DNA from 4 places in the Streptomyces sp. NPDC030245 genome. Region 2 is predicted to be linked to each of the others. Evidence: riboswitches for the same ligand, from Rfam matches in the RefSeq annotation. Region 2 holds a riboswitch; each other region holds the start of a gene.
The links. A riboswitch is a leader RNA that binds a small molecule or an ion and turns the genes downstream of it on or off. The one in region 2 is predicted to bind cobalamin.
Positions count from the first base shown of each region.

Region 1: it holds a riboswitch for cobalamin, as region 2 does, so the genes downstream of both, ACZ4Z4_RS36265 (energy-coupling factor ABC transporter permease) here and ACZ4Z4_RS22715 (ribonucleoside-diphosphate reductase subunit alpha) in region 2, are expected to answer to the same signal.
Region 3: it holds a riboswitch for cobalamin, as region 2 does, so the genes downstream of both, ACZ4Z4_RS00255 (ABC transporter substrate-binding protein) here and ACZ4Z4_RS22715 (ribonucleoside-diphosphate reductase subunit alpha) in region 2, are expected to answer to the same signal.
Region 4: it holds a riboswitch for cobalamin, as region 2 does, so the genes downstream of both, cobN (cobaltochelatase subunit CobN) here and ACZ4Z4_RS22715 (ribonucleoside-diphosphate reductase subunit alpha) in region 2, are expected to answer to the same signal.

Region 1 covers NZ_JBVICF010000018.1:67,572-74,490, forward strand. The annotation lists gene ACZ4Z4_RS36245 (MMPL family transporter) at 1-1,605, shown strand, start outside; gene ACZ4Z4_RS36250 (APH(3') family aminoglycoside O-phosphotransferase) at 1,831-2,646, shown strand; gene ACZ4Z4_RS36255 (ArsR/SmtB family transcription factor) at 2,685-3,698, opposite strand; gene ACZ4Z4_RS36260 (hypothetical protein) at 3,918-4,229, shown strand; cobalamin riboswitch at 4,342-4,525, shown strand; gene ACZ4Z4_RS36265 (energy-coupling factor ABC transporter permease) at 4,556-5,311, shown strand; gene ACZ4Z4_RS36270 (energy-coupling factor ABC transporter substrate-binding protein) at 5,311-5,709, shown strand; gene cbiQ (cobalt ECF transporter T component CbiQ) at 5,716-6,465, shown strand; gene ACZ4Z4_RS36280 (energy-coupling factor ABC transporter ATP-binding protein) at 6,462-6,919, shown strand, end outside.
Region 2 covers NZ_JBVICF010000008.1:245,197-252,115, forward strand. The annotation lists gene mctP (monocarboxylate uptake permease MctP) at 1-786, shown strand, start outside; gene ACZ4Z4_RS22710 (GNAT family N-acetyltransferase) at 888-1,388, shown strand; cobalamin riboswitch at 1,448-1,570, shown strand; gene ACZ4Z4_RS22715 (ribonucleoside-diphosphate reductase subunit alpha) at 1,702-4,119, shown strand; gene ACZ4Z4_RS22720 (ribonucleotide-diphosphate reductase subunit beta) at 4,119-5,141, shown strand; gene ACZ4Z4_RS22725 (bifunctional albaflavenone monooxygenase/terpene synthase) at 5,209-6,585, opposite strand; gene cyc1 (epi-isozizaene synthase) at 6,582-6,919, opposite strand, start outside.
Region 3 covers NZ_JBVICF010000001.1:53,154-60,072, forward strand. The annotation lists gene ACZ4Z4_RS00240 (MFS transporter) at 1-338, shown strand, start outside; gene ACZ4Z4_RS00245 (ABC transporter ATP-binding protein) at 1,015-1,929, opposite strand; gene ACZ4Z4_RS00250 (FecCD family ABC transporter permease) at 1,926-3,023, opposite strand; gene ACZ4Z4_RS00255 (ABC transporter substrate-binding protein) at 3,032-4,114, opposite strand; cobalamin riboswitch at 4,181-4,365, opposite strand; gene ACZ4Z4_RS00260 (VOC family protein) at 4,363-4,854, opposite strand; gene ACZ4Z4_RS00265 (AraC family transcriptional regulator) at 4,851-5,720, opposite strand; gene ACZ4Z4_RS00270 (HAD family hydrolase) at 5,910-6,919, shown strand, end outside.
Region 4 covers NZ_JBVICF010000003.1:248,152-255,070, reverse strand. The annotation lists gene ACZ4Z4_RS09690 (precorrin-2 C(20)-methyltransferase) at 1-1,367, opposite strand, end outside; gene ACZ4Z4_RS09685 (precorrin-8X methylmutase) at 1,364-2,005, opposite strand; gene ACZ4Z4_RS09680 (cobalamin biosynthesis protein CobG) at 2,002-3,282, opposite strand; cobalamin riboswitch at 3,391-3,522, shown strand; gene cobN (cobaltochelatase subunit CobN) at 3,560-6,919, shown strand, end outside.

The DNA of each region.
Region 1 (6,919 bases), on a different contig from region 2:
ACCGCGATCATCGGCGTGGGCATCGGCATCTCCGGCATCGCGGCGCTCGGCAGCACGCTGGACCTCTCCGCCACGACCTCCACGCTCGCGATGATGATCGGCCTCGCCGTCGGCATCGACTACGCCCTCTTCATCGTCTCCCGCTACCGCGCGGAGATAGCCGAGGGCCGCGAACCGGAGGAAGCCGCGGGCCGGGCCACCGGAACCGCCGGATCCGCCGTCGTGTTCGCCGGCCTCACCGTCGTCGTCGCCCTCTCGGGCCTCGCGATCGTCAACATCCCGATCCTCACCAAGATGGGCCTGGCCGCGGCGGCCACCGTCGTGATCGCCGTCCTCATCGCGCTCACCATGATCCCCGCGCTGCTCGGCTTCGCCGGCCGCAAGGTGCTGCGCCGCAAGGACCGCAAGAAGTCCGCGAGCGAGCTCCAGGACCCGAACGCCAAGCCGAAGCTCGGCACCCGCTGGGCGCGCTTCGTCCTGCGCCACCCGCTCTCCGTGCTCCTCGTCGCCGTCATCGGCCTCGGTGCCGTGGCCGTCCCGGCCGCCAGCCTGGAGCTCGGCCTGCCCGACGAGGGCTCGTCCGCGCCGGACACCACCCAGCGCAAGGCGTACGACATGCTGTCGGAGTCCTTCGGCGCCGGCTTCAACGGCCCGCTGATGGTCACCGTCAGCAAGGACGCCGACGTGGCGGGGGCCGCCAAGACCGTCGGCGACTCGATCGCCAAGATCGACGGCGTCGCCGCGGTGACGCCCGCCCAGCCCAACAAGGCCGGCGACACCGCGATCATGAACGTCGTCCCGGAGACCGGGCCGAGCGACCACGAGACCGAGGAACTGGTCAAGTCGATCCGCTCGACCGCCGACGGCATCGGCTCCGACACCGGCTCCGAGATCCTGGTCACCGGCCAGACCGCGATGACCATCGACTTCTCGCAGACCCTGGACGACGCGCTCCTGCCCTACCTCGGTCTCGTCGTCGGCCTGGCGTTCCTGCTCCTGATGCTGGTCTTCCGCTCGATCCTGGTCCCGCTCAAGGCGGCGCTCGGCTTCCTCCTCTCGGTGGCCGCCGCGCTCGGCGCCGTCGTCGCGGTCTTCCAGTGGGGCTGGCTCGCGGACGTCGTGGGCGTCGACCAGCCGGGCCCGATCATGAGCATGATGCCGATCTTCATGATCGGTGTGGTCTTCGGCCTGGCGATGGACTACGAGGTCTTCCTCGTGACGCGGATGCGCGAGGCGTACGTCCACGGGGCGCGCCCGGGCGAGTCGGTCGTCACCGGCTTCACCCACGGCGGACGGGTCGTGGCCGCGGCCGCGGTCATCATGATCAGCGTCTTCTCCGGCTTCATCATGGAGAACGACGACATGATCAAGATGATGGGCTTCGGTCTGGCCGTCGCCGTCCTCTTCGACGCCTTCGTCGTCCGCATGGCGATCGTGCCCGCCGTCCTCGCCCTGCTCGGCAAGTCCGCCTGGTGGCTGCCGCGCTGGCTGGACAAGGCGCTGCCGAACGTGGACGTGGAGGGCGAGAAGCTCCACAAGAACCTCGGCGACACCGGTTCGCCGGACGCCGAGGCGGACCGGGAGCTCGCACCCGTGGGCCGCTGACACACCGCCGTTCGGCACGGGCGGGCCGGCCGGGACGCCCCCACTGACCAGTGGGGAACGTCCCGGCCGGCCCGCCCGGTTCTTTTTCCCGGGCGCCCGCCGCCGGGGCCCGCTCCGATTGCCCCGACTGCCGCAACCGACAGCGCGCACCGGGTCGGCCGGCAACGCATCAACGCCCCCCGAAATATCGGGTGGGAGCCGCGGGTCTCGCCTGCCATGATGCCGATCATGAGCAGCGATCTGCGGCGCAGGTACGCCGCGTACCGATGGACCCCCGCGACGGACGGCGCATCGGGCGCCGAGGTGCACCACCTCACCGGGGCGGGCGCGGACGCACCCGAGTTGTACGTGAAGACCACCCCGGTCACGTCCGACGGCCCGCCCTCCGACCTGGCGGACGAGGCCGACCGCCTCGCCTGGCTGGCCGGCCGGGGCATCCCCGTGCCGCGCATCGTCGAGCGAGGCGCCGACGACCGCGTGACGTGGCTGGTGACCGAGGCCGTGCCCGGCAGGCCGGCCGCCGACGAGTGGCCACAGGAGCAGCGCTTCGCGGTCGCCGAGTCGCTCGCCGACCTCGCAGCGGCCCTGCACCGACTGCCCCTGGACGACTGCCCGTTCGACCGCACCCTGCCGGTCACCATGGAGCAGGCCGCACGCCACGTGGCCGACGGCCTCGTGGAGCTGGACGACCTCGACGAGGAACGCGCCGGATGGACCGGGCAGCGCCTCCTCGACGAGCTGCGCCGCACCCGCCCGGCGGCGGAGGACCCGGTCGTCACCCACGGCGACCTCACCCCGGAGAACGTCCTGCTCGACCCCGACACCTGCCGCGTCACCGGAGTCATCGACGTCGTCCGGCTCGGCAGGGCGGACCGGCACACCGACCTCGCCGTCCTGCTGCGGGAGTTGGCCCACGAGGAGGACCCGTGGTTCGGACCCGGGTACGCCGAACGGTTCCTGCGGCGGTACGAGGAGCGGGCGGCGGTCACGGCCGACAAGGAGAAGCTGGACTTCTACCGGCTGCTCGACGAATTCTTCTGACGCCTCCCGGGGGCCCGTAGGGGGCGCGGGCGGGCCGGTCAGCCCGTGCCCGCGTCGAGGAGTACGTGTCCGGCCGGTGTGAGCGTGTGCCGGACGCTCTTGCCGTCGCGGGTCTGTGCGGTGAGTCCGGCGCGGCGCAGGACGCTTGCGTGTTCACTGGCGCTCGCGAGGGCGATACGGGCGTGCGAGGCGAGCTGGCCCGTGGTGCAGGCCGGGTGGTCGCCGATGACGCGCAGCACGGTCGCGCGCGTGCGGCCCAGGAGCGCGGTCAGGGCGGGCGGGACGGCGGAGCCGGTCAGTGCTTCGGCGGTGAACACGGCGGGCACCGCGCCCGGCCGGTCGTCGTGCAGGGGATAGGTGATCCACGGCTGGGGCTCGGCGGTGTCGTCCAGAGCGGGATAGTGCGAGCCGAACAGGGTGGGGATCAGGAGGAGCCCGCGCCCGCCGAGACGGACGTCGGCGTCGCGCCCGGAAGCCATGGTCAGGTGCAGGACGGGCGGACGCCAGGCGATGTAGCGGGGGTTGAGCCCGCTCAGGAGACGCTCGACGCCGTGCCCGGCCAGCTGCTGGAGCCTGCGGGTGCGGTCGACCTGGGCGAGCCTGTCGATGCGTGACCAGTAGGGCGCGATGAAGTGCCGATGGGCATGGGCGACCGTGTCCGCCAACTCGCCGACCAGGGACGGGTCGTCGCCGAGCGCGCGGACATCGGACGAGAGGCCCGGGGGGCGGCCGGTGGCCCACTGCCGCAGATCCTTCCGGACCCGGTCGGCAGGTGTCCCGCGCAGCCGGTCGACCAGGTCGTCCGGGTGCCCCTCACCGCTCAGGTCCAGGAAGTCCACCGCCGCGCCGGTGGCGGGGATCAACTCGCACAAGGTCCGCATCCGGGGCACCAGGTGCCGGGTCGCCCGTCCGCGCCAGGCGTCGAACCGGACCGGATGGGAGCGTTCCTGCACCAACCGGACGGCGATCTCCAGTTCGAGCAAGGGTCGTGGCGCCGAGGCCAGTCGGGTGCGGGCCAGGTCCTCGGCGGTGAAGTGGATGCGCAGCGTCACCCGGGCGATCCTCCTCGCGGCCTTCGTTTCGGGCCAGTCCGAAACGAGTCGATCAATGGCGGCCGGCGGCCAACACTGGCAGGGCCGGGAGAACGCACCAGCATCCCGGCTCACGGGGGGAGGGGGCGGCGCCGCCGGACACCTCGCTGCCGGCGGCGCCGACACCCGCCCCCGTTCTGCCACAGCTCCACTCCGACGAAGGGAAATTCCGTGCGTCACATGAACAAGGCCGCCCTGCTCGTGTCCGCGACGGCGCTGACCACCGCGCTCGCGGCGACGCCCGCGGTGGCCGACACGCACCGGACCAGCACTCCGAAGGCCACCGCGTCCTCCGGCACGAGCGAGGCTGCCGCCAAGACCGCCGCCAAGGCTACGGACGAGTTCGGCGCGATGTCGTGGATCTATGTGGGCACCTACCGCACCCTGTCCGCGTGCCAGGCCGACGGCCGGAACTCCATCTACTCCGAGTGGGCCTGCAAGAAGAACCCCAGCAGCGGCAAGTGGCAGCTGTGGGTGAACGACGAGTCGTGATCGACTGCCGGAGGCGCTGAGCCTCTGAGCAGGGGCGTACGCGGTGGTGGTGCGTGTCGAGGCGTGCCACCGCCGCGGCCGCCGCGCGAGTTGTCAGGCAGATCTTTGCGCACTAGTGTCACCACGCCTTGGTGCTCGGGAAATCCGGTGTGATGCCGGTGCGGCCCTCGCCACTGTGATCGGGAAGTCCGGCTCCAGCCCTCGCGGCAGCCACTGGGTGCACACGCACCCGGGAAGGCGGAGTCCGGTCGGTACGACCCGTCAGCCAGGAGACCGGCCAAGGCGCGTTGTCCATCCACGAGGTGCTGGAGAGGGTCTGCTGAGCCATGCACATAGCCGAGGGTTTCCTCCCGCCGGCGCACGCGATCGCCTGGGGCGTAGCGTCCGCGCCGTTCGTCGTCCACGGAGTCCGCTCCCTGACCCGTGAAGTCAAGGAGCACCCGGAGAGCACGCTGCTCCTCGGTGCCTCCGGGGCCTTCACGTTTGTCCTATCCGCATTGAAGATCCCGTCGGTGACGGGGAGTTGCTCGCACCCGACGGGGACCGGGCTCGGGGCGATCCTGTTCCGGCCACCGATCATGACGGTGCTCGGCACCATCACCCTGCTCTTCCAGGCGCTGCTGCTCGCCCACGGCGGGCTCACCACCCTGGGCGCCAACGTGTTCTCCATGGCGATCATCGGCCCTTGGGCGGGATACGCGGTCTACCGGCTCCTCAGGCGGTACGACGTGCCGCTCATGGTCACCGTGTTCTTCGGGGCGTTCGTCGCCGACCTGACCACGTACTGCGTCACCAGCGTCCAGTTGGCCCTGGCGTTCCCCGACCCCGGCAGCGGTTTCCTGGGCGCCCTGGGCAAGTTCGGCGGCATCTTCGCCGTCACCCAGATCCCCCTGGCGGTCAGCGAGGGCCTGCTCACCGTCCTGGTGATGCGCCTGCTCGTGCAGTCCAGCAAGGGCGAGCTCACGCGTCTCGGCGTACTGCTCCAGGGCAAGCGGAGCGCCACGACACCCGAGACGCCCGAGACAGCCAAGACGCCCGAGACAGCCGAGACGTCCGAGACGCAGACGGGGGCCAGTGCCTGATGAGCCGGAACGCGAAGATCAACACACTGCTGCTCCTCATCGTCGCCGCGCTCGCGGTACTGCCCCTGGCGCTCGGTCTCGGCGACGACGAGGAAGAGCCGTTCGCCGGCGCCGACGCCCAGGCCGAGACGGCGATCACCGAGCTCGAACCGGACTACGAACCGTGGTTCTCGCCGCTGTACGAACCCCCGTCCGGGGAGGTCGAGTCCGCGCTGTTCGCCCTCCAGGCGGCCATCGGCGCGGGCGTCCTCGCCTACTACTTCGGGCTGCGCAAGGGCCGCCGCCAGGGCGCGGAACAGGCGCGGGCGGAAGCGGAAGCCGTGCGGTCCGAGGCGGCGGGCGGTTCCGACGAGCCGGTCGACGCGGGCAGCCCCCGGTCCGGGACCGAGCGGGCCTGACCCGGCGTGCTGCCCATCGACGCGGCGGCGCACAGCAGTCGCTGGCGCCGCCGGCACCCCGTGGACAAGGCCGTGCTCGGTCTCGGCCTCACCGTCCTGGCCATCTCGCTGCCGCCCTGGCCGGGCGCCGTCCTGGTGCTGGTCACGGCGCTCGCGCTGCTGCTCGGCCCGGCGGGCGTGCCGCCCGGCAAGCTGTGGCGGGCCTACCGCGTGCCGCTCGGCTTCTGCGTGACCGGCGCCCTGACCCTGCTCGTCCAGGTCGGCGGCCCCGACGGGTTCGTGGCGTTCGCGGACGGCGGCCCGGCGCGCGCGGGCGGACTGCTCCTGCGGACCTCCGCGGCCTCGCTCGGCGTGCTCCTGTTCGCCTTCACCACCCCCATGTCGGACCTGCTGCCCCGCCTGGTGAAGGCGGGGGTGCCCGCGCCGGTCGTGGACGTGGCACTCGTCACGTACCGCATGAGCTTCCTGCTCCTGGACTCCATGGGCCGGATCAGACAGGCGCAGGCCGCCCGGCTCGGCCACACCACCCGCGCCGCCACCTGGCGTTCCCTCGCCGGTCTCGGCGCCACCGCGTTCGTGCGCGCCTTCGACCGGGCGAGCCGGCTACAGGCCGGGCTCGCCGGGCGCGGCTACGACGGCACCCTGCGCGTCCTCGTGCCCGAGGCCCGGATCTCCCGGCCCTTCCTCGCCGCGGGCGCGGCACTCCTCGTGGGCCTGGTGGCCCTGACCCTCGTCCTGGAAAGGTTCCTTCGATGAGCACCACGGGTGCCACGAGCGCCGCGCGGGCCCTGAGCGAGCCCGTGGTCGCTCTCCGCGCGGTGTCCTACGCGTACGAGGACGGGCCCACCGTCCTCAGCGGCCTCGACTTCGACGTCGTCGAGGGCCGCGCCCTCGCCCTGCTCGGACGCAACGGCAGCGGCAAGACCACCCTGATGCGACTGCTCAGCGGCGGCCTCCGGCCCGGCTCCGGCGAGCTGACGGTCGAGGGAGTCCCCGTGGCGTACCACCGCAAGGGCCTCACCCGGCTCCGCACGACCGTGCAGCTGGTCGTGCAGGACCCGGACGACCAGCTGTTCGCCGCCTCGGTCGAACAGGACGTCTCCTTCGGCCCCTTGAACCTCGGCCTGCCCGACGCCGAGGTCCGGGCGAGGGTCGCCGAGGCGCTCGCCGCCCTCGACATCACCGCGCTCGCCGACCGGCCCACCCACCT
Region 2 (6,919 bases):
TCCAAGAGCCGCAACGTGATCCGCCGCAACACCACGATCCTGCCCCTGTACTCGCTGATGCTGGGCCTGCTCGCGCTGCTCGGCTTCATGGCGATCGCCGCCGGGGTCAAGGTCGAGAACGGCCAGCTGGCGATCCCGCAGCTCTTCGAGAACATGTTCCCCGACTGGTTCACGGGCGTCGCCTTCGCCGCGATCGGCATCGGCGCGCTCGTCCCGGCCGCCATCATGTCCATCGCGGCCGCGAACCTCTTCACCCGGAACATCTACAAGGACTTCCTCAAGCCCGACGCGACGCCCGAGCAGGAGACCAAGGTCTCCAAGCTGGTCTCGCTCATGGTGAAGGTGGGCGCCCTCGTCTTCGTCCTCGGCATGGACAAGACCGTCGCCATCAACTTCCAGCTCCTGGGCGGCATCTGGATCCTTCAGACGATGCCCGCGCTGGTCGGCGGCCTGTTCACCCGGTGGTTCCACCGCTGGGCGCTGCTCGCGGGCTGGGCGGTCGGCATGGTCTACGGCACGGTCGCGGCGTACGGTGTCGCGTCGCCGACCCAGAAGCACTTCGGCGGGTCGTCCGACGAGATCCCCGGCATCGGCGAGATCGGCTACATCGGCCTCACCGCGTTCGTCCTGAACGTGGTCGTCACCGTGGTCCTCACCTTCGTCCTGAAGGCGCTGAAGGCCCCCGAGGGCATCGACGAGACGTCGCCGGAGGACTACACGGCCGACGCGGGCGACCCCGGTGTCATGCGGGAACTGCCGAAGGTGACGGCGGGCGCCGGGCACTGATCCGCGCCACCGCGCACGCGACTGCGCACCACCCGCACGTGACGAGGGCCGCCGGAAAAACCGGCGGCCCTTAGTCGTGCCCCTGTTGCACACTGCGCCCCATGGACTTCACGATCACCATCAGAGGGGCACACCCCGAGGAGTACGAGGCGCTCGGCGACCTCACCGCGCAGGCCTATCTCGACGGCGGGCACCTGGACTTCGGGGTGGACGACCCCTATCTCGCGGTGCTGCGCGACGTGCCGGCGCGGGCGGCGGCGGCCGAGGTCCTGGTGGCCGCGGCGGACGGGAAGGCGCTCGGCTGCGTCACCTACGTGCCGGCCGGCGGCCCGATGGCCGACATTGCGCGTGCCGATGAGGCGGAGATCCGCATGCTGGCCGTCTCCTCCGACGCGCGGGGCCGGGGTGTGGGCGAGGCGCTCGTACGGGAGTGCGTGCGGCGCGCCCGGGAGGCGGGCCGCAGCACGCTCGTCCTGTCCACGCAGACCTCCATGCACGCCGCCCACCGGCTCTATGGACGCCTCGGCTTCGTGCGGACACCCGAGCGCGACTGGTGCCCGATCGAGACGGTGCCGCTGCTGGCGTACGCGCTGAAGCTCTAGCCACCCCCGCGGGGCCGACACAAGATGTGGGCCCGCCTCAGGGCGGCAGCACAAGATGTATGCTCGTGCTCGCTGTCGCCGCAGGGGAATCCGGTGCAAGTCCGGAACTGTCCCGCAACGGTAGACGTGTACGCATTTGTCGTACGCGGAGTCCGAAGACCTGCCGGCAGTGCACCCGTGCCGTCCGGCCCGGGTGCCGACCGTCCGGGCCTCGTGGAATGGGCCGGTGGACGCGGTACGCCGCCCTGCCCGGGTGCGCCCGTGTGTGCCGTCCCCTCCCCCAGGCCCAGAGCCGAGCGAGGGAGAGCTCCACGTGACCATCGCGCCTGCCGAACCTGCGTCAGCGCGGGCACCGCAGCCCACCGAAAGCACCGAGGGTGCCGACGGCACCGACGGGCCGGGGGCCGCGCTGCTGCGGACCCTGACCGACCTCACCGCCGACCTCCCCGACACCGACCCCGGCCGGGTCGCCGCCGCCGCGCTGCGCGGCCGGTCGGCCAGGGCCGACGAGGCGGAGCTGCGCGAGCTGGCGACCGAGGCGGCCGCGGGGCTCATCTCCGAGGACCCGGCGTACTCGAAGCTCGCCGCCCGGCTGCTCACCCTCTCCATCACCGCCGAGGCCGCCTCGCAGGGCGTGCGCTCCTTCACCGAGTCGATCGCCGTCGGCCACCGCGAGGGCCTGATCGCCGACCGCACCGCCGGCTTCGTGGGCGCCCACGCGGCCCGCCTCGACGCGCTCGTGGACGCCGCGCTCGCCGACGGCGCCGACCTCCGCTTCGGCTACTTCGGCCTGCGCACCCTGCACAGCCGCTATCTGCTGCGCCACCCGATCACCCGGCAGGTCATCGAGACCCCGCAGCACTTCATGCTGCGCGTGGCGAGCGGTCTCGCGGAGGACGACAGCGCCCGCGCCGTCGACGAGGTCGCCGCGCTGTACGGCCTGATGAGCCGCCTGGACTACCTGCCGTCCTCGCCCACGCTCTTCAACTCCGGCACCCGCCACCCGCAGATGTCGTCCTGCTACCTCCTCGACTCCCCGCTGGACGAGCTCGACTCGATCTACGACCGCTACCACCAGGTGGCACGGCTCTCGAAGCACGCGGGCGGCATCGGCCTCTCGTACTCCCGCATCCGCTCCCGCGGTTCGCTGATCCGCGGCACGAACGGGCACTCCAACGGCATCGTGCCGTTCCTGAAGACCCTGGACGCCTCGGTCGCCGCCGTGAACCAGGGCGGCCGGCGCAAGGGCGCCGCCGCGGTCTACCTGGAGACCTGGCACTCCGACATCGAGGAGTTCCTGGAGCTGCGCGACAACACGGGCGAGGATCAGCGGCGCACGCACAACCTCAACCTCGCGCACTGGATCCCCGACGAGTTCATGCGCCGCGTCGCCGCCGACCAGGAGTGGTCGCTGTTCTCGCCGTCCGACGTGCCCGAGCTCGTCGACCTGTGGGGCGAGGAGTTCGACGCCGCCTACCGGAAGGCGGAGGCCGCCGGGCTCGCGAAGAAGACCATGCCGGCCCGGGAGCTGTACGGCCGCATGATGCGCACCCTCGCGCAGACCGGCAACGGCTGGATGACGTTCAAGGACGCCGCCAACCGCACCGCCAACCAGACGGCGGAGCCCGGCCACACCGTGCACTCCTCGAACCTCTGCACGGAGATCCTGGAGGTGACGGACGACGGGGAGACGGCCGTCTGCAACCTGGGCTCGGTGAACCTCGGCGCGTTCGTGGACCCGGCCACCCAGGACATCGACTGGGAGCGGCTGGACGACACCGTCCGTACCGCTGTCACCTTCCTCGACCGCGTCGTCGACATCAACTTCTACCCGACCGAGCAGGCCGGCCGCTCCAACGCCAAGTGGCGCCCGGTGGGCCTCGGCGCCATGGGCCTCCAGGACGTCTTCTTCCAGCTGAAGCTGCCCTTCGACTCCCCCGAGGCGCGTGCCCTCTCCACGCGGATCGCCGAGCGGATCATGCTCGCGGCGTACGAGGCGTCCGCGGACCTCGCCGAGCGGAACGGGCCGCTGCCCGCCTGGGAGAAGACCCGCACCGCGCGCGGTGTCCTGCACCCCGACCACTACGGGGTCGAGCTGACCTGGCCGGAGCGCTGGGCGGCGCTGCGCGCGCGTATCGCCGCCACCGGCATGCGCAACTCGCTGCTGCTCGCCATCGCGCCGACCGCGACCATCGCGTCCATCGCGGGCGTCTACGAGTGCATCGAGCCGCAGGTCTCCAACCTCTTCAAGCGCGAGACGCTGAGCGGTGAGTTCCTCCAGGTCAACGCCTATCTGGTGGAGGAGCTGAAGCGGCTCGGCGTCTGGGACGCGCAGACCCGCGAGGCGCTGCGCGAGGCCAACGGCTCGGTGCAGGGCTTCGACTGGATTCCGGAGGACGTGCGGGCGCTGTACCGCACGGCGTGGGAGCTGCCGCAGCGCGGCCTGATCGACATGGCCGCGGCGCGCACCCCGTTCCTGGACCAGGCGCAGTCCCTGAACCTGTTCCTGGAGACGCCGACCATCGGCAAGCTCTCCTCGATGTACGCGTACGCGTGGCAGTCGGGCCTGAAGACGACGTACTACCTGCGCTCGCGCCCCGCCACCCGCATCGCCCGCGCCGCGGGCGGCTCCCGGACCGCCGCCACCGCCCCCGTCCCCGCGCAGGCCACGGCCGAGGAAGCCGTCGCCTGTTCCCTGGAAAACCCCGAGTCCTGCGAGGCCTGCCAATAATGAGCACGACGACCAACAGCGAGAAGAACCTCCTCGACCCGGGCTTCGAGCTGACCCTGCGCCCCATGCGCTACCCCGACTTCTACGAGCGCTACCGGGACGCGATCAAGAACACCTGGACCGTCGAGGAGGTCGACCTCCACTCGGACGTCGCCGACCTGGCGAAGATGACGCCCGAGGAGCAGCACCTGATCGGCCGGCTCGTCGCGTTCTTCGCGACCGGCGACTCGATCGTCTCCAACAACCTCGTGCTGACGCTCTACAAGCACATCAACTCCCCCGAGGCGCGGCTCTACCTGAGCCGTCAGCTCTTCGAGGAGGCCGTGCACGTCCAGTTCTATCTGACGCTGCTCGACACCTATCTGCCCGACCCCGAGGACCGCGCCGCCGCGTTCGACGCGGTGGAGGAGATCCCCTCCATCCGGGAGAAGGCGCAGTTCTGCTTCAAGTGGATGGACTCGGTCGAGACGCTGGACCGCCTGGAGACGCAGGCCGACCGCCGCCGCTTCCTGCTCAACCTCATCTGCTTCGCCGCGTGCATCGAGGGCCTGTTCTTCTACGGCGCCTTCGCGTACGTCTACTGGTTCCGCAGCCGCGGTCTGCTGCACGGCCTGGCGACCGGCACCAACTGGGTGTTCCGCGACGAGACGATGCACATGAGCTTCGCCTTCGACGTGGTGGACACCGTCCGCAAGGAGGAGCCCGAGCTCTTCGACGACGCGCTCCAGACGCAGGTCACCGACATGCTGAAGGAGGCCGTCGAGGCCGAGCTCCAGTTCGCGCGCGACCTGTGCGGCGACGGTCTGCCGGGCATGAACACCGACTCGATGCGCGCGTACCTGGAGTGCGTCGCCGACCAGCGCCTCCAGCGCCTCGGCTTCGCGCCGGTCTACGGCTCCGAGAACCCCTTCTCCTTCATGGAGCTCCAGGGCGTCCAGGAGCTGACCAACTTCTTCGAGCGGCGGCCTTCGGCGTACCAGGTCGCGGTCGAGGGCTCGGTCTCCTTCGACGACGAGTTCTAGCCCTGGCGCGCGGCGCCCCCGATGTGCCCGCCCCGCCCTCGCACGGGTGGGGCGGGCACGTGTGCGGTCAGCGCGGCCTGGCCCGCAGGACGAGCCGCTTGGGGTGCAGGGTGATGCCGACCCGGGTGTCCGCGTCGGTCTCCTCGACCGGCTCCAGGCGCCACTTCGGTGCCACCGTCCCCAGGATCAGGGCGAGTTCGGCCAGGCTGAAGTGGTCGCCGGGGCACTTCCGGTTGCCGACGCCGAACGGCATCATCGCGAACTCCGGCACCGCACCGGCGCGTTCGGGATTCCAGCGGTCGGGGTCGAAGTCGAGGTGCCGCTCGAAGGAACGCGGGTCGCGCTGCATCGCGTACACGCTGTAGACGATGTCCGCGTCCGCCGGAATCGAATAGCCGCCCAGCTCGGTTTCGGCCACGGACCGGCGCGTGAATATCCAGGCGGCCGGTCGTATACGCATCGCCTCGGTGACGACATTGCGGGTGTGCGGCAGGGCCTTGAGATCGGCGAATGTGATCGCCCGATCCGGGGCCACGGAATTTACCTCTTCAACCAACCGCCTTTCCTGCTCGGGGTGTTCGGTCAGCAGCTGGAACGTCCACGCCAGCGTCGACGCGACATTCTCGGCGCCCGCCACGACGAGCGATACCACGTTGTCGTGGATCTCCTGGTCGGCTATGGGCTCCCCGGCTTCGTCCGTGGCCCGCAGCAATTCCGCCAGCAGGTCGTCGGGGCCGCCCGGGCCGGCCGCGCGGCGCTCCGCGACGATCTCGTCGACGAGCGCGTGCAGGTCGGCGAGCGCGCTCTCGAACCGCCGGTTGGCGGGGGTCGGCACGCGGTGGAGCGGGCCGACCGAGAGCACCATCCGGCGGTAGAGGCCCTCGAAGACGGTGTGCAGCGAGTCGGCGATGCGGTCCGCCTTCTCCCTGATCGAGTCGACCTCGAGGAGGGAGCGCGAGACGATGCGCACGGCGGTGCGGAACATCTCCGCGCTCACGTCGACCGTGGCGCCCGGCTGCCAGCGGGCCGCCGTGGCGCGCGCCTCCTCCTCCATCACCTTGGCGTAGTCGGCGATCCGCTCGGGGCGGAACGCGGGCTGCATCATGCGCCGCTGGCGCCGGTGCAGCTTGCCGTTGCTGGTCGCCACGCCCTTGCCGAGGAGCACTTCGAGGGTGTCCCAGAGCGGTCCGCCGACGATGTACTCGGGGTTCTTCAGCATGGCCCCGACCAGTTGCGGATCGCACACCACGTACGCGGTCCGGGGTCCCAGCCTGATCCGTACGAGATCCCCGTGGTCGCGCAGCGCCGAGAGGAAGCCGAGCGGGTCGCGCACCAGGTTCCAGGCGTGGCCGAGTACGGGGGCCCCGCCCCGGACGAGGGGCGGGGTGCGCAGCGGCCCGGAGCCGGAAGCGGAGGGCGCGGGTATCGCGGATTCGACGCTCATTCCTCACCTACCAGTTCGTTTTCCGCCAGGGCTTCTTCCGTCACGTACGGGGGAATGGCCCTGTCGTCCCAGCTGTCCACCCGATAGCGGCCGGATTCGTGATGGAACCAGTACACGGAAGAGAACCAGTTCCGCATGTTGAAGACGCATGATGTCACCGCGTCCGCGAGTTCCCTGCCGTTCGCACTGCCGTCCGCCAATTCTTCGGCGAAGAGAAGAACTTCGCGTTCGGCTCCGATGAATTCTGTGACGCATTGGCTGACGCGCCTGTGAACTTCCCGCACCGCCTCTTCCAGTCGCATTCCCTCGTGCTGGATGAGGCTGATTCCGAGAT
Region 3 (6,919 bases), on a different contig from region 2:
AGACCGGTGCCGAACTCGGCTCCGCGCTCGGAGTCGCCGTCCTCGGCAGCGTCGGCACGGCCGTCTACCGGAGCCAACTGGCCGACGCGGACGCCCTCGACGCCGTCCCGCACGAGACCGCCGACGCGGCGCGCGAGGGCCTTGCGGCGGTGCGGGGCGCGGCCGACGGGCTGCCGGACGGGCCGGCGGCCGAGGCGCTGCTCGGCGCCGCCCGCGACGCCTTCGCGACGGGCCTCGGCACGGTCGCTCTGATCAGCGCCGTGCTGCTGGCGGCGCTCGCCGGGCTCACGATGGCGCTGCTGCGGCATGTACGCCCCATTGGGGCGCCGGAGGAGTGAGTGAGGTGATGCCCCCCGGGGGGCGCGGTCCGGGGGCCGGGGCCCGGGGGGCCGGGGCCCGGGGGGCCGGGGCCCGGAGGCCGGGTGCCCCGGGGGGCCGGCCCGAGGTCCGGGGGCCCAGAGACCGGGGCCCGGGCCCGGAGGCCGGGGGCCAGGGGTCGGGGGCCCGGAAGCCAGGGGCCGGGGGCCTGGAAGCCAGGGGCCGAGGGGGCCGAGGGGGCCGGGGGCCGGGGGCCGGGGGCCGGGGGCCGGGGGCCCGGAGGCTAGGGGCCGAGGGCCCGAGGGCCGGGGACCCGGAGGTCGGGGAGCCGGAGGTCGGGGAGCCGGGGGCCAGCCCGAGGTCCGAGGGATCAGAGACCGGGGCCCGGAGGCCGGAGGCCAGGGGCCCGGAGGCCAGGGGCCAGGGGCCAGGGGCCCGGAAGCCAGGGGTCGAGGGCCCGAGGGCCGGGGACCCGGAGGTCGGGGAGCCGGGGGCCAGCCCGAGGTCCGGGGGATCAGAGACCGGGGACCGGGGCCCGGAGGCCGGAGGCTCGGAGGCCGGAGGCCGAGGCCCGGGGACCGGGGTCCGGAGGCCAGGGGTTGGGGGCCCGGAGGCCGGGGCCCGGGGCTCGGAGGCCCGAGGCTCCGTCGCCCTTGGGAGACCGGGACGCATCAGCCCCGGCCCCCCGGGCCCACCTCACCCCCTCAGAAACCGCACCGAAGGCCGAGGCTGACGGCCCCCCTCGCCCCAGTCGTCCTCCCCCTGCGTCACCACCGCCCGCACCCCATAGACCTCGGCGATCAGCTCCTCGGTGATCACCTCGGCCGGGGTGCCCGCCGCGTACGCCGTGCCGTCCTTCAGGATCAGCAGCTGGTCGCAGAACATCGCCGCGAGGTTGAGGTCGTGCAGCGCGATGACGCTGGTGACGGGGAGCTCCGCCACCAGGCCCAGCAGGTCCAGCTGGTGCTGGATGTCCAGGTGGTTGGTGGGCTCGTCGAGGAGGAGTTCGCGGGGTTCCTGGGCCAGGGCGCGGGCGATCTGGACGCGTTGGCGCTCGCCGCCGGAGAGCGTGTGCCACGCCTGCCCCGCGCGCTCGGCGAGCCCGGTGCGCGCCAGCGCCTCGCGCACGGCCCGCTCGTCGTGGGCCGTGGGGGCCGACCACGCGCGGCGGTGCGGGATACGGCCCAGGCGTACGACATCCCGTACGGTCAACTCGACCTGCGTCGAGGCGTGTTGCTCGACCACGGCGATACGGCGCGCCACCTCCCGGCGGCCCGTGTCGGACAGCGCGCGGCCGTCCAGGGTGACCACTCCGGAGGCCGGGGCGAGGACGCCCGCGAGGATGCGCAGAAGTGTGGACTTGCCGGATCCGTTGGGGCCGAGGAGCCCCACCATGGCGCCGCCGGGCGGCGCGAGGCTGACGCCGTCGACGACCAGCCGTCCGCCCGCCTCCCGGGAGACCCGGTCGGCACGGAGGCCCAGCGCGTGCGGGGCCTTCAGGACATCCAGCGCGCCCGGTGCCTCCGGTGCACTCGATGCGTCGGGTGCGTCCGGTGCCTTCGGTGCACTCGATGCGTCGGGTGCGTCCGCCGCAACCGCCTCGTACGTCATGACGCCCTCCGCGTCCGGTACAGCACGGCCACGAACGCCGGTACGCCGATGAGTGAGGTCACCACGCCGACCGGGACCTCCTGGGGTTGCAGGGCCGTGCGGGCCAGCGTGTCCACCCAGACCAGGAAGACCGCGCCGGCGAGCGCGGTGACCGGGAGCAGTCGGGCGTGGCCCGAGCCGACGACCGCGCGGGCCGCGTGCGGCAGGACCAGGCCGACGAAGCCGATGGCGCCCGCCGAGCTGACCAGGGCGGCGGTCAGGAGAGCGGTCGTGCAGAGCAGGACGAGCCGGGTGCGGGCCACCCGGACCCCCAGCGCCGCCGCGGCCTCCGGGCCGAACGCGAACGCGTCGAGCGTACGGGCGTGGCCGAGGCAGATCACCAGCGCCACCGCGAGCACCGCGCCGCACAGCCACACGTCCGTCCAGCCGATCCCGCTGAGCGAGCCGAGGAGCCAGAAGAGGATGCCGCGGGTGGTCTCCGCGTCGCCCGCCATGAGGACGACGAACGACGTGAGCGCGGAGAACAGCTGCATGGCCGCCACGCCGGACAGCACGACCCGGTCCGTCGTGTCGCCCAGCGTGTGGCTCAGGAGCAGGACGAGCGCGAAGGAGCAGAGCGCGCCCGCGAAGGCGCCCGCCGAGACGGACACCGCTCCCCCGCCGACACCGAGGACGACGACCGCGACCGCTCCCGTGGACGCCCCGGACGACACCCCGAGCACGAACGGGTCGGCGAGGGGGTTGCGGAGCAGCGACTGCATGACCGCACCGCAGACCGCGAGGCCCGCGCCGCAGACCGCGGCGAGCAGGGTGCGCGGCATCCGCAGGTTCCAGACGATGCCGTCCCTGATCGGGGTGAGGGGGCTCTCGCCCCAGCCGAGGTGCGCGACGACGGTCGCCCATACGTCCGGCACGGAGATGTCCGCGGGCCCGATGGTGACGGCCACGGAGACGGACAGGACGAGCGCGGCGACCCCGGCCGGCCACAGGAGGCCGACGCGCAGGAGGCCGACCCGCAGGCCATGCCGTCCGACGGGAGCGGTGGGAGCGGTGGGAGCGGTGGGAGCGGCGAGGGCCGTGTCCCCGCCTGGCACTGCCTCCCTCACTTGACGAGCCCGAATTTCCGCAGCCCCGCCGCGACCTGCTCGATGCCGTCGACCGTGCGGATCGTGGGGTTCATGGCCTGGCCGCTGAGGAGGACGTACCGCTTCTTCCTCACGGCGGTGAGGTTCTTCGTCGCCGGGTTCGTCTCCAGGAACTTGATCTTCGCCGCGGCGCTCTCGGCCGACTGCGACTTGCGGGTGAGGTCGCCGATGACGAGGACGTCGGGGTCGCGGTCGGCGACGGTCTCCCAGTTGATCTGGGGCCACTCCTCGCGGGTGTCGTCGAAGACGTTCTTCGCGCCGAGCTCGCGGGTGATGATGCCGGGCGCGCCGCAGCAGCCCGCCATGTAGGGGGCGTCGGAGTTGGCGAACCAGTACAGGAGTGTCACGTCGGAGGCGGCCGCCTCGTCGATGTCCTTCGTGGCCCTCGCGACCCGGCTCTTCAGGTCCGCGACCAGCTGCTCGCCGCGCTGCTCGACGTGGAAGACCTTCGCGAGGTCGCGCACCTCTCCGTAGACGGTGTCCATGGTGAGGGTCTTGACGCGTTTGCCGTCGCCGCTGCCGTTGTTGTCCTTGCCCGCGCAGTCGGTGGGCGAGACATAGACCGGGACGCCGAGTTCGGTGAACTTCGTGCGGTCGGCGACGCCGCCCTTGCCGACCGTGTAGAGGAAGGAGGCGCTGACGAAGTCCGGCTCCTTGGAGAGGACCTTCTCCAGCGCCGGGTAGCGGTCGGCGAGCCGCTCCACCTTCGCGTTCTCCTTCTCCAGGTTCTTCAGGACCGGGTCGGTCCAGGTGCCGGTGCCGACCATGCGGTCGGCGAGGCCGAGGGAGAGGAGGATCTCCGTGGATCCCTGGTCGAGGGAGACGGCCCGCCGGGGCGGCGCGTCGACCTTCGCCTCCTTGCCGCAGGAGGCGACCGTGACGGGGTAGCCCGCGGCGCTCTTGTCAGCCCCGCCTGCCTTGTCTCCCTTGTCCGACGTGCCGCCTCCGCCGCACGCGGTGAGCGCGAAGAGGCCGGCACAGAGCAGGGCTGACAGGGCAGGCAGGGCGGACAGGGTGGATGTACGGGCTGTCGAGGACACGTGATCCCTTGGGTCTCGCGGCTCATACGCGGAGCCTGGCCTGCGTCACGACCTCCGTCGCCCGGTGTGCGAGCGGAGGCGCCAGCAGGTCTTCGGACTCGGGATCGTCCGGACGGGGCGCCTTCCCGGGCGTCCTGGAACGCCCAGTGGCCGTGGCCCCGCCCGTCCCCCTCACCGCTGCGCGTCAGTTCCGGATTCGCACCGGATTCCCTGGCCCAGGTGTGGGTTTGACTGGCTTGCGCAAGTTATCACGCGCCCTCGCGGGGGCGGTCCGTGCCTTGGGCCGGTGCGGGCCTCGGCTCGCCGCGGTAGGTGCCGAAGGACCAGCGGTTGCCCTCGGGGTCCTCGATGCCGAACTCGCGGCTGCCGTACGGCTTGTCCTCGATCTCGCGGGTGATCTTGACGCCGGCCTCGGTGAGGCGGGCGTACAGGGCGTCCACGTGGTCGGTGACGACGTAGGCACCGGCCGTGCCCGGCTTTCCGCAGGCCGCGGCCGCCGACCCGGGGTCGTACGAACCGAGCATGATGCCGCCGCCCTCGGGCCAGTCCAGCTGGGCGTGCGCGACGCGGCCGCCGTCCTCGTAGACGGCGGTGCGCAGGAAGCCGACGGTGCCGACGAGGAAGTCGATCAGCGCGGGGGCGTCCTCGGCCTGGAGCGCCGGCCAGATGGCGGGAGCGGGCGTGGCGTCGGTAGTCGTGTCGGGTGTGGTCTCGGGAGTCGTGTCGGGTGTGGTGTTCATGGCTTCCACTCTTCGCCGTCGCCGTGCGCCCCGGCTTGGATATTCCGGCACTCTTCGGCCAGCCAGCGGGTGGGGCTCGCCTTCGTGTACTGCCGGAAGTCGCGTACGAGGTGGGAGTGGTCGTAGTAGCCGGTCTCGGCGGCGACCCGGGCGAGGTCCGGCGGCCCGCCCGCCGCGACCGCGCGGACGACGGCGGCCTTGGCGTGCTGGAAACGCATCAGGCGCGCGGCCTGTTTGGGGCTCAGCCCGGTCTCGGCGCGGAACAGCGCGGTCAGTCGGCGCTCACTGAGCGCGACGTGCCGGGACAGGCCGCCGAGGGTGCCCGCGCCGCGGTGCCGGGCCAGCCACGCCCAGGCCTCGGCGACCTCCGGCCGTACGGATCCGGCGGCCCGGTCCTCGGCCGCGCGCCGCCGCAGATAGCGGGAGAGCAGGGCGAAGCGGTCCTCCCAGCGGTCCAGCTCGCACAGGCGCTCACGGATGTCCGCCGCCCGGTCGCCGAGGACGTCGGTGCCGCCGACGACGAGCTGCCCTGCCAGTGCGGCGGCGGGCAGACCGAGGAGCGGGCGGGCCGCGAGGGGGTGCACGGCGAGCTGGATGCCCGCCTCGTGCTCGGGCTGTACGACGTACGCGGGGCTCTGGTGCAGGCCGCCCACGACGATGTCGGTGCGGGCCGCGTCCGGGCCCGTGGCCTGGCCGGGGGTGCCGCCGGTGGCGATGGGCCCGTCCAGCGAGAAGATCACGGTCAGATACGGGGACGGGAGGCCCCGGTGCAGGGCCGGCCGCTGTCCCGCGGTGCGGTAGCCGACCGCGGAGACGACCATGCCGTCGAGCCGCGGAACGGTCCTGACGAACTCACGGGAGCCCATGTGTTCCAGTATGCGGGGCGGGGCGCGGCGGGTCGCGCGGTCCCACACCGCTACCCGGCCCTCCCCTCCCCACACCCTCCGCGTCCGGTGACTTCGATCATGGGAAACGGGCGCCCCGGCCCATAGCATTGCGCGCCGCTCCGGACGGGGCCGCGCATCGCTTTCAGGGAACGGCAGGGACGTAGAGACATGGCAGTACGGGCAAAGGGCAAGCTGGCCGTCATCGGTGCCACGGGGGCGCTGGCCGCCGCCGTCCTCGCGGGCGGCGCGCTGTGGCCGACGGGCGAGGCGACCGCCGCCGACACCTCCGTGGCCACCGCCCGTGAGCTGTCGCACTGGCCGAAGCCCGTCGCGAAGAAGCTCGGCAAGGTCATCTCGGAGAACGGGCACAAGGGCGCGTACGCCGTCTTCGACGCGGACAACACGACGTACCGCAATGACCTGGAGGAGTCGCTGCTGCCCTTCCTGGAGATGAAGGGCGTCCTCACCCGCAAGACCATGGACCCGTCGCTGAAGGTCATCCCCTTCAAGGACAAGGCCGGGCACAAGGAGAGCCTGTACAGCTACTACAACCGGCTGTGCGAGGTGGACGACCAGGTCTGCTACCCGTGGGCCGCGCAGATCTTCTCCGGCTTCACGCTGAAGGAGCTCAAGGGGTACGTCGACGAGCTCCTCGCGTACAAGAAGCCGATCCCCGCCGAGTATTACGAGGACGGGAAGCTGACGAAGACCGAGGTGAAGGCGCCGGAGTTCTCGCGCGGCATGCAGCAGCTCTACAGGACGCTGCGGGCGCACGGCATCGAGGTGTACGTGGTCAGCGCGGCCAGCGAGGACCTGGTGCGCATGGTGCTCGCGGACCCGAAGTACGGCTACGGCGTGAAGCCGCAGAACGTCATCGGGGTGTCCATGCAGCTGAAGGACCGTAAGACCGGCGAGGTGACCAGCTCCCGCAAGGAGATCGCCGAGGGCCGCTTCGGCGAGCAGGACCGCGCGAAGCTCGCGGAGCGCGAGCTGACGCCGAACCTGTGGGTGCCGCTGACCTGGTACGAGGGGAAGCCGGCGGCGATCAACACGTACATCGACGAGTGGAAGAAGCCGATCCTCGCCGCCGGTGACACGCCGGTCAGCGACGGGCCGATGCTGTTCCACTCCGCCGACGTGGACCGCGGCGGCGTGCGCGTCTGGGTCAACCGCAAGGA
Region 4 (6,919 bases), on a different contig from region 2:
CCGCCGACGTCCCGCCCGAGGACGACCGGCGTGTCCGGCGCCCGGTGCTCGAGGAGCAGCTCGCGCGCCTTGCCGACCTGCCAGGTGCGGCTGCGCGAGCCCGGGTTGTAGAGCGCGAGGACGAGGTCCGCGGCGGCCGCCGCGGCCAGGCGCTCCGCGATGACCTCCCAGGGCTTGAGCCGGTCGGAGAGCGAGATGGTCGCGTAGTCGTGGCCGAGCGGGGCGCCCGCTCGGGCCGCCGCCGCGTTCGCAGCCGTCACACCGGGCAGCACCCGCACGGGAACGTCCGCGTACGCGTCCTGCGAAGCCGCCTCAAGGACCGCCGTGGCCATCGCGAAGACGCCGGGGTCGCCGCCCGACACGACGGCCACGCGCCGCCCGCGCCGCGCCAGCTCAAGGGCGAACTCGGCGCGTTCGGACTCCACGCGGTTGTCGGAGCCGTGCCGCCGCTGCCCGGCGCGGTGCGGCACGCGGTCGACGTAGGTGGTGTAGCCGACGAGGTCGTCGGCGGCGGCGAGCGCGCCGCGCGTCTCGGGGGTCAGCCAGAGCGGCCCGGCGGGGCCCGTGCCGACCACGACGACCTCGCCACGGGGCTCCGCGGGCGGTTGTGGCGCGGGCCCGCCCGTCAGCGGCGCCACCCGGCTCGGCAGCACCGCCACGGAGAAGTACGGCACCGAGTCGGGGTCCACGTCGGCGAGGCGGCCGGTGCGCTCGCCCTCCATGGTGGCCCGCTCGACATAGCGGGCCTCGTCGAGCCGGCCCGCGCTCTCCAGGGCGCCGCGCACCTTCCCGAACGTACGCCCGAGCTTCATGACGACCGCCGAGTCCGTCGCCGCGAGGCGGGCGGCCAGCTCCTCCTCCGGGAGCGTGCCCGGCAGGATCGTGAGCACCTCCTCGGCCTCCACCAGGGGCTCGCCGAGCCGGGCCGCCGCCGCGCTCACCGAGGTGACGCCGGGGATCACCTCGGTCGGATAGCGGTGCGCGAGGCGCTTGTGCATGTGCTGGTAGGAGCCGTAGAAGAGCGGGTCCCCCTCGGCGAGGACGGCGACCGTGCGGCCCGCGTCGAGGTGGGCGGCGAGGCGGGCCGCCGCCTCCTCGTAGAACTCGTCGAGGGCGCCGCGGTAACCGCCGGGGTGATCGGTGGTCTCCGTGGTGACGGGGTAGACCAGCGGCTCCTCGATGTGGTCGTCCCTGAGGTGCTTCGCCGCGATGGAGCGGGCGATGGAGCGGCCGTGCCGGGCCGAGTGGTACGCGATCACGTCGGCGGACGCGATCACCTCGACGGCGCGCACGGTCATCAGGGAGGGGTCGCCGGGGCCGAGCCCGACTCCGTAGAGCCGCCCCTGCGGGATCTGTCCGGTGTTCACTCCGCCTCGCTCGCAATCGCGTTGATCGCCGCCGCGGCCATCGCGCTGCCGCCGCGCCGCCCCCGTACGACCAGGTACTCCAGGCCGGAGGAGTGCTCGGCCAGCGCGTCCTTGGACTCGGCGGCGCCGACGAAGCCGACCGGGATGCCGAGGACTGCGGCCGGGCGCGGCGCGCCTTCCTCGATCATCTCCAGGAGGCGGAAGAGCGCGGTGGGCGCGTTGCCGATGGCGACAACGGAGCCTTCGAGGCGGTCGCGCCAGAGCTCCATGGCGGCGGCGCTGCGGGTGGTGCCGAGCTCGGCGGCGAGGTCCGGCACGGACGGGTCGGCGAGGGTGCAGATCACGTCGTTGTCGGCGGGCAGCCGCTTGCGGGTGACGCCGCTCGCGACCATGTTCGCGTCGCAGAGGATCGGCGCGCCGTCGCGCAGCGCCTTGCGGGCGTCGGCGATCACCCGCGGGCTGTAGGCGAGGTCCTTCACGAGATCCACCATCCCGCAGGCGTGGATCATCCGGACCGCGACCTGGCTGACGTCGGCGGGCAGGCCGCGGAGGTCCGCCTCCGCGCGGATGGTGGCAAAGGACTCGCGGTAGATCGCCGCGCCGTCCTTCTCGTAGTCGAACACTGTGCTCTCGCTCATCTCGTGGCCGTTGGTTTCGTGGTGTTACGTGCCGTGGTGACCGTCTCGGTCAAGGTGTTGCCCGTCACGGGCGCCGGGTCCTCGCCGGCCCTGCGCACCGTCACCGCGTAACTCCCGTCGCCGGTGGCGAGGACGTCGACCCAGTCGCCGTGCGGGTGCCCGCAGCGCCGCTCGCAGCCGGACCAGTGGACGGGCAGACCGCCGGGGCCGGGGACGGCGTCGGCGCGTACGTCGGCCAGGGACTTGGCGCAGCCGGGGCGTCCGGTGCAGGCGCCGACGCCGAGCCAGGGGGAGTCGGGTGCGGTGACGTACCGGGCGGCGGCCAGCGCGGCCAGCCGTTCGCGGGCCGCCGCGCCGTCCGGGAAGCCGGGGAGCACGAAGCCGCGCCAGGGCGTGACCCGCAGCTCGTCGGCGGGGAGCGGGAGGAGGGCCCGCCACTGGGCCGCGCTCACACGGCCGAGGGGGGCGTGGACCACCACGGCGCGGCCGACGACGCCCGGGGCGGGCGGCGCGGTGACCTGTGGCGTCGGGGCTTCGGCGGGCGTGGCGGCGACATCGGCCCGGACCAGCGCTCCCGCGAGGTCGGCGGTCGTCCCTGCGGGCAGTTCGCGCACCCGCCAGGCGCCGTTGCCCGCCTCGCGCGCGGCGTCGAGGAAGGCGCCGGCGACGGCACGGGCGGCGCGCGGGGCGTCGGCCGCGGCGATGCGGAGGGCCTGGCCCCCGAGACGTACGACCGCGGTCCCGCCCGATTCTGCGATCAAGGTCACATCGCCGCCGAGCCCGGCCACGTCCCCGCGGCCGTCGTCCAGGGCGAACAGGAAGCGCCCCGAGAGCTCCGCGGTCCACTCCTCGGAGCACAGGAGTCCGTCCAGCTCACGGGCCCACAACTGCACGTCGGCGTGGCCGAGTCCGTCGGTGCCCGCGAGCGGGGACGCCACCACGTTCCGCACCCGCTCGTGCCGCTCGGAGGGCAGCAGCCCCGCGTCCGCGAGCAGCCGGGAGAGTTCGCCGCCGCACGCGTCGCCGAGGCCGCGCAGCTCGATGTTGCCGCGCGAGGTGACGCTGAGGTTCCCGTCCGCGAGACGCTCCGCCGCGGCGGCCAGCACGGCGACCTGATGCCCCGTCAAAAGGCCGCCGGGCAGCCGGAGTCGGGCGAGGCGCCCGTCGTCCGCGAGGTGCAGGCGGAGGGCTCCGGGGCAGGCGTCGCCCCGGTCGCGTATGAGGGATTCGCCCTGGTCTGGGGATGGTGCTCGGGTGGGCGGCATGGCGGCGAGCATACCCACGCGGATCCGGCCGGTCCCCTCCCGAGACGGGCCGTCCCGGCAGGTGCCCGCCCCATCCGCGGCGGGCAGGACTTACTATGCAGGCGGCGGACCGCCAGGTCCGTCGACGCCAGCGACGGCGTGGGTCCACCAGGACCCGAGGGAGGAAGCCCGGTGCGAATCCGGCGCGGTCCCGCCACTGTGAGTCCCACCCGCGTGGGGTGAGCCAGGAACTCCTGCCGTCCATACGACCACCCGGGGCGCGGACACCCCGAGGAAGGCCTGCGCCCGCATGCTTCTGCTGTTGTCGACCTCCGACACCGACCTGCTCAGCGCCCGCGCGGCGGGCGGCCCCGTCGACTACCGGTTCGCCAACCCGTCCCGTCTCGACCTGGACGGGCTGCCCGCCCTGCTCGACGGCGTCGACCTCGTCGTCGTGCGCCTCCTCGGCGGCGTCCGCGCCTGGCAGGACGGCCTGGACCAGCTCATCGCCACCGGCCTCCCGGTCGTCGTGCTCACCGGCGAGCAGGCGCCCGACGCCCAGTTGATGGCCTCCTCGACCGTGCCGATCGGCATCGCCGCCGAGGCGCACGCCTACCTCGCGCACGGCGGCCCCGCCAACCTGGAGCAGCTGGCCCGCTTCCTCTCCGACACCGTGCTGCTCACCGGCCACGGCTTCGAGCCGCCCGCCGCCGCACCCTCCTGGGGCCCGCTGGAGCGCACGGCCCGCGCAGGCGTCGAGGGCCCCACGGTCGCGGTGCTCTACTACCGCGCCCACCACATGAGCGGCAACACCGCCTTCGTGGACGCGCTGTGCGGCGCGATCGAGGACGCGGGCGCCCGCGCGATGCCGCTGTACGTGGCCTCGCTGCGCGCCCCGGAGCCCGAGCTGATCGACGAGCTGCGCGCCGCCGACGCCATCGTGACGACCGTCCTCGCGGCGGGCGGCACCAAGCCCGCCGAGGCGTCGGCGGGCGGCGACGACGAGTCGTGGGACGCGGGCGCGCTGACCGGCCTCGACGTGCCGATCCTCCAGGCGCTCTGCCTGACCGGGTCGCGCTCCGCGTGGGAGGAGAACGACGAGGGCGTCTCGCCGCTGGACGCCGCGAGCCAGATCGCGGTGCCGGAGTTCGACGGGCGCCTGATCACGGTCCCCTTCTCCTTCAAGGAGATCGACGAGGACGGCCTGCCCGCGTACGTGGCCGACGCCGAGCGGGCGGCCCGGGTCGCCGGCATCGCCGTACGGCACGCGCGTCTGAAGCACATCCCGGCCGCCGACAAGCGCCTCGCGCTGGTGCTCTCCGCCTACCCGACCAAGCACTCCCGCATCGGCAACGCGGTGGGCCTCGACACGCCCGCGTCCGCCGTCGCGCTCCTGCGCAGGCTCATCGCCGAGGGCTACGACTTCGGCCCCGAGGCCGACATCCCGGGCCTCGTCTCCGGCGACGGCGACGAGCTGATCCGCGCGCTCATCGACGCGGGCGGCCACGACCAGGACTGGCTCACCGAGGAGCAGCTCGCCGCCAACCCGGTGCGCATCCCGGCCGCCGGCTACAAGCGCTGGTACGCGACGCTGCCCGAGGAACTGCGCGAGTCGGTCGAGCGGCACTGGGGGCCGCCGCCCGGCGAGATGTTCCTCGACCGCTCCCGCGTGGGGAACGGCGGCGACCCCGAGGGCGACATCGTGCTCGCCGCGCTGCGCCGCGGGAACCTGCTCATCCTCATCCAGCCGCCGCGCGGCTTCGGCGAGAACCCCATCGCGATCTACCACGACCCGGACCTGCCGCCGTCGCACCACTATCTGGCGGCGTACCGCTGGATCGCGGCGTCCGCGTCGGACGGCGGCTTCGGCGCCGACGCGATGATCCACCTCGGCAAGCACGGCAACCTGGAGTGGCTGCCCGGCAAGAACGCGGGCCTGTCCGCCGCCTGCGGCCCGGACGCCGCGCTCGGCGACCTGCCGCTGATCTACCCCTTCCTGGTCAACGACCCGGGCGAGGGCACCCAGGCCAAGCGCCGCGTGCACGCCACGCTCATCGACCACCTGGTGCCGCCGATGGCGCGCGCCGACTCCTACGGCGACATCGCGCGCCTGGAGCAGCTCCTCGACGAGTACGCGCAGATCAGCTCCATGGACCCGGCGAAGCTTCCGGCGATCCGCGCGCAGATCTGGACGCTCATCCAGGCCGCGAAGCTCGACCACGACCTGGGCCTGGAGGACCGCCCGGACGACGACGGCTTCGACGACTTCCTGCTGCACGTCGACGGCTGGCTCTGCGAGATCAAGGACGCGCAGATCCGCGACGGCCTGCACGTCCTCGGCACGGCTCCGGCCGCCGGTGACCGCGTCAACCTCGTCCTCGCGATCCTGCGGGCCCGCCAGATCTGGGGCGGCACGAGCGCCCTGCCCGGTCTGCGCGAAGCCCTCGGCCTCGACGAGTCCGCGGCGACGCGCACCACCGCCGACGCGGCCGAGGAGCAGGCCCGCGCGCTGGTCCAGGCGATGGACGACGCGGACTGGGACCTCTCCGCCGTCCCGCGCGACCAGGGTGAACAGGTCGCCGCGGTCCTGGAGTTCGCGGCCCGCGAGGTGGTCCCGCGCCTCGCCGCCACCACCGCCGAGCTCGACCACTCCGTGCACGCTCTGAACGGCGGCTTCGTCCCTGCCGGGCCCTCCGGTTCGCCCCTGCGCGGCCTGGTCAACGTCCTGCCTACCGGCCGCAACTTCTACTCGGTCGACCCGAAGGCCGTCCCGTCGCGCCTCGCGTGGGAGACGGGCCAGGCCCTCGCCGACTCCCTGATCGAGCGGTACAGGTCCGACAACGGCGAGTACCCCACCTCCGTGGGCCTCTCCCTGTGGGGCACCAGCGCGATGCGCACCGCGGGCGACGACGTCGCCGAGGCCATGGCGCTGCTCGGCGTCCGCCCGGTCTGGGACGACGCGTCGCGCCGCGTCACGGGCCTGGAGGCCATCCCGTACGAGGAGCTCGGCCGCCCCCGCATCGACGTGACGCTGCGCATCTCGGGCTTCTTCCGCGACGCGTTCCCGCACACGATCGGCCTGCTCGACGACGCGGTGCGGCTCGCCGCCTCGCTCGACGAGCCCGCCGACCGGAACTATGTACGCGCCCACGCGCAGGCCGACCTCGCCGAGCACGGCGACGAGCGCCGGGCCACCACCCGCATCTTCGGCTCGCGCCCCGGCACGTACGGCGCGGGCCTGCTCCAGCTCATCGACTCCCGCGACTGGCGCACCGACGCGGACCTCGCCGAGGTGTACACGGTGTGGGGCGGTTACGCGTACGGCCGCGGGCTCGAAGGCCGCCCGGCGCGCGCCGAGATGGAGACCGCGTACAAGCGCATCGCGGTGGCCGCGAAGAACACCGACACCCGCGAGCACGACATCGCGGACTCGGACGACTACTTCCAGTACCACGGCGGCATGGTGGCGACCGTGCGCGCGCTGCGGGGCACGGCCCCGGAGGCGTACATCGGCGACTCCACGCGCCCCGAGACGGTCCGCACGCGCACCCTGGTCGAGGAGACCTCGCGCGTCTTCCGCGCCCGCGTCGTCAACCCCAAGTGGATCGAGGCGATGCGCCGCCACGGCTACAAGGGCGCCTTCGAACTCGCCGCCACGGTGGACTACTTG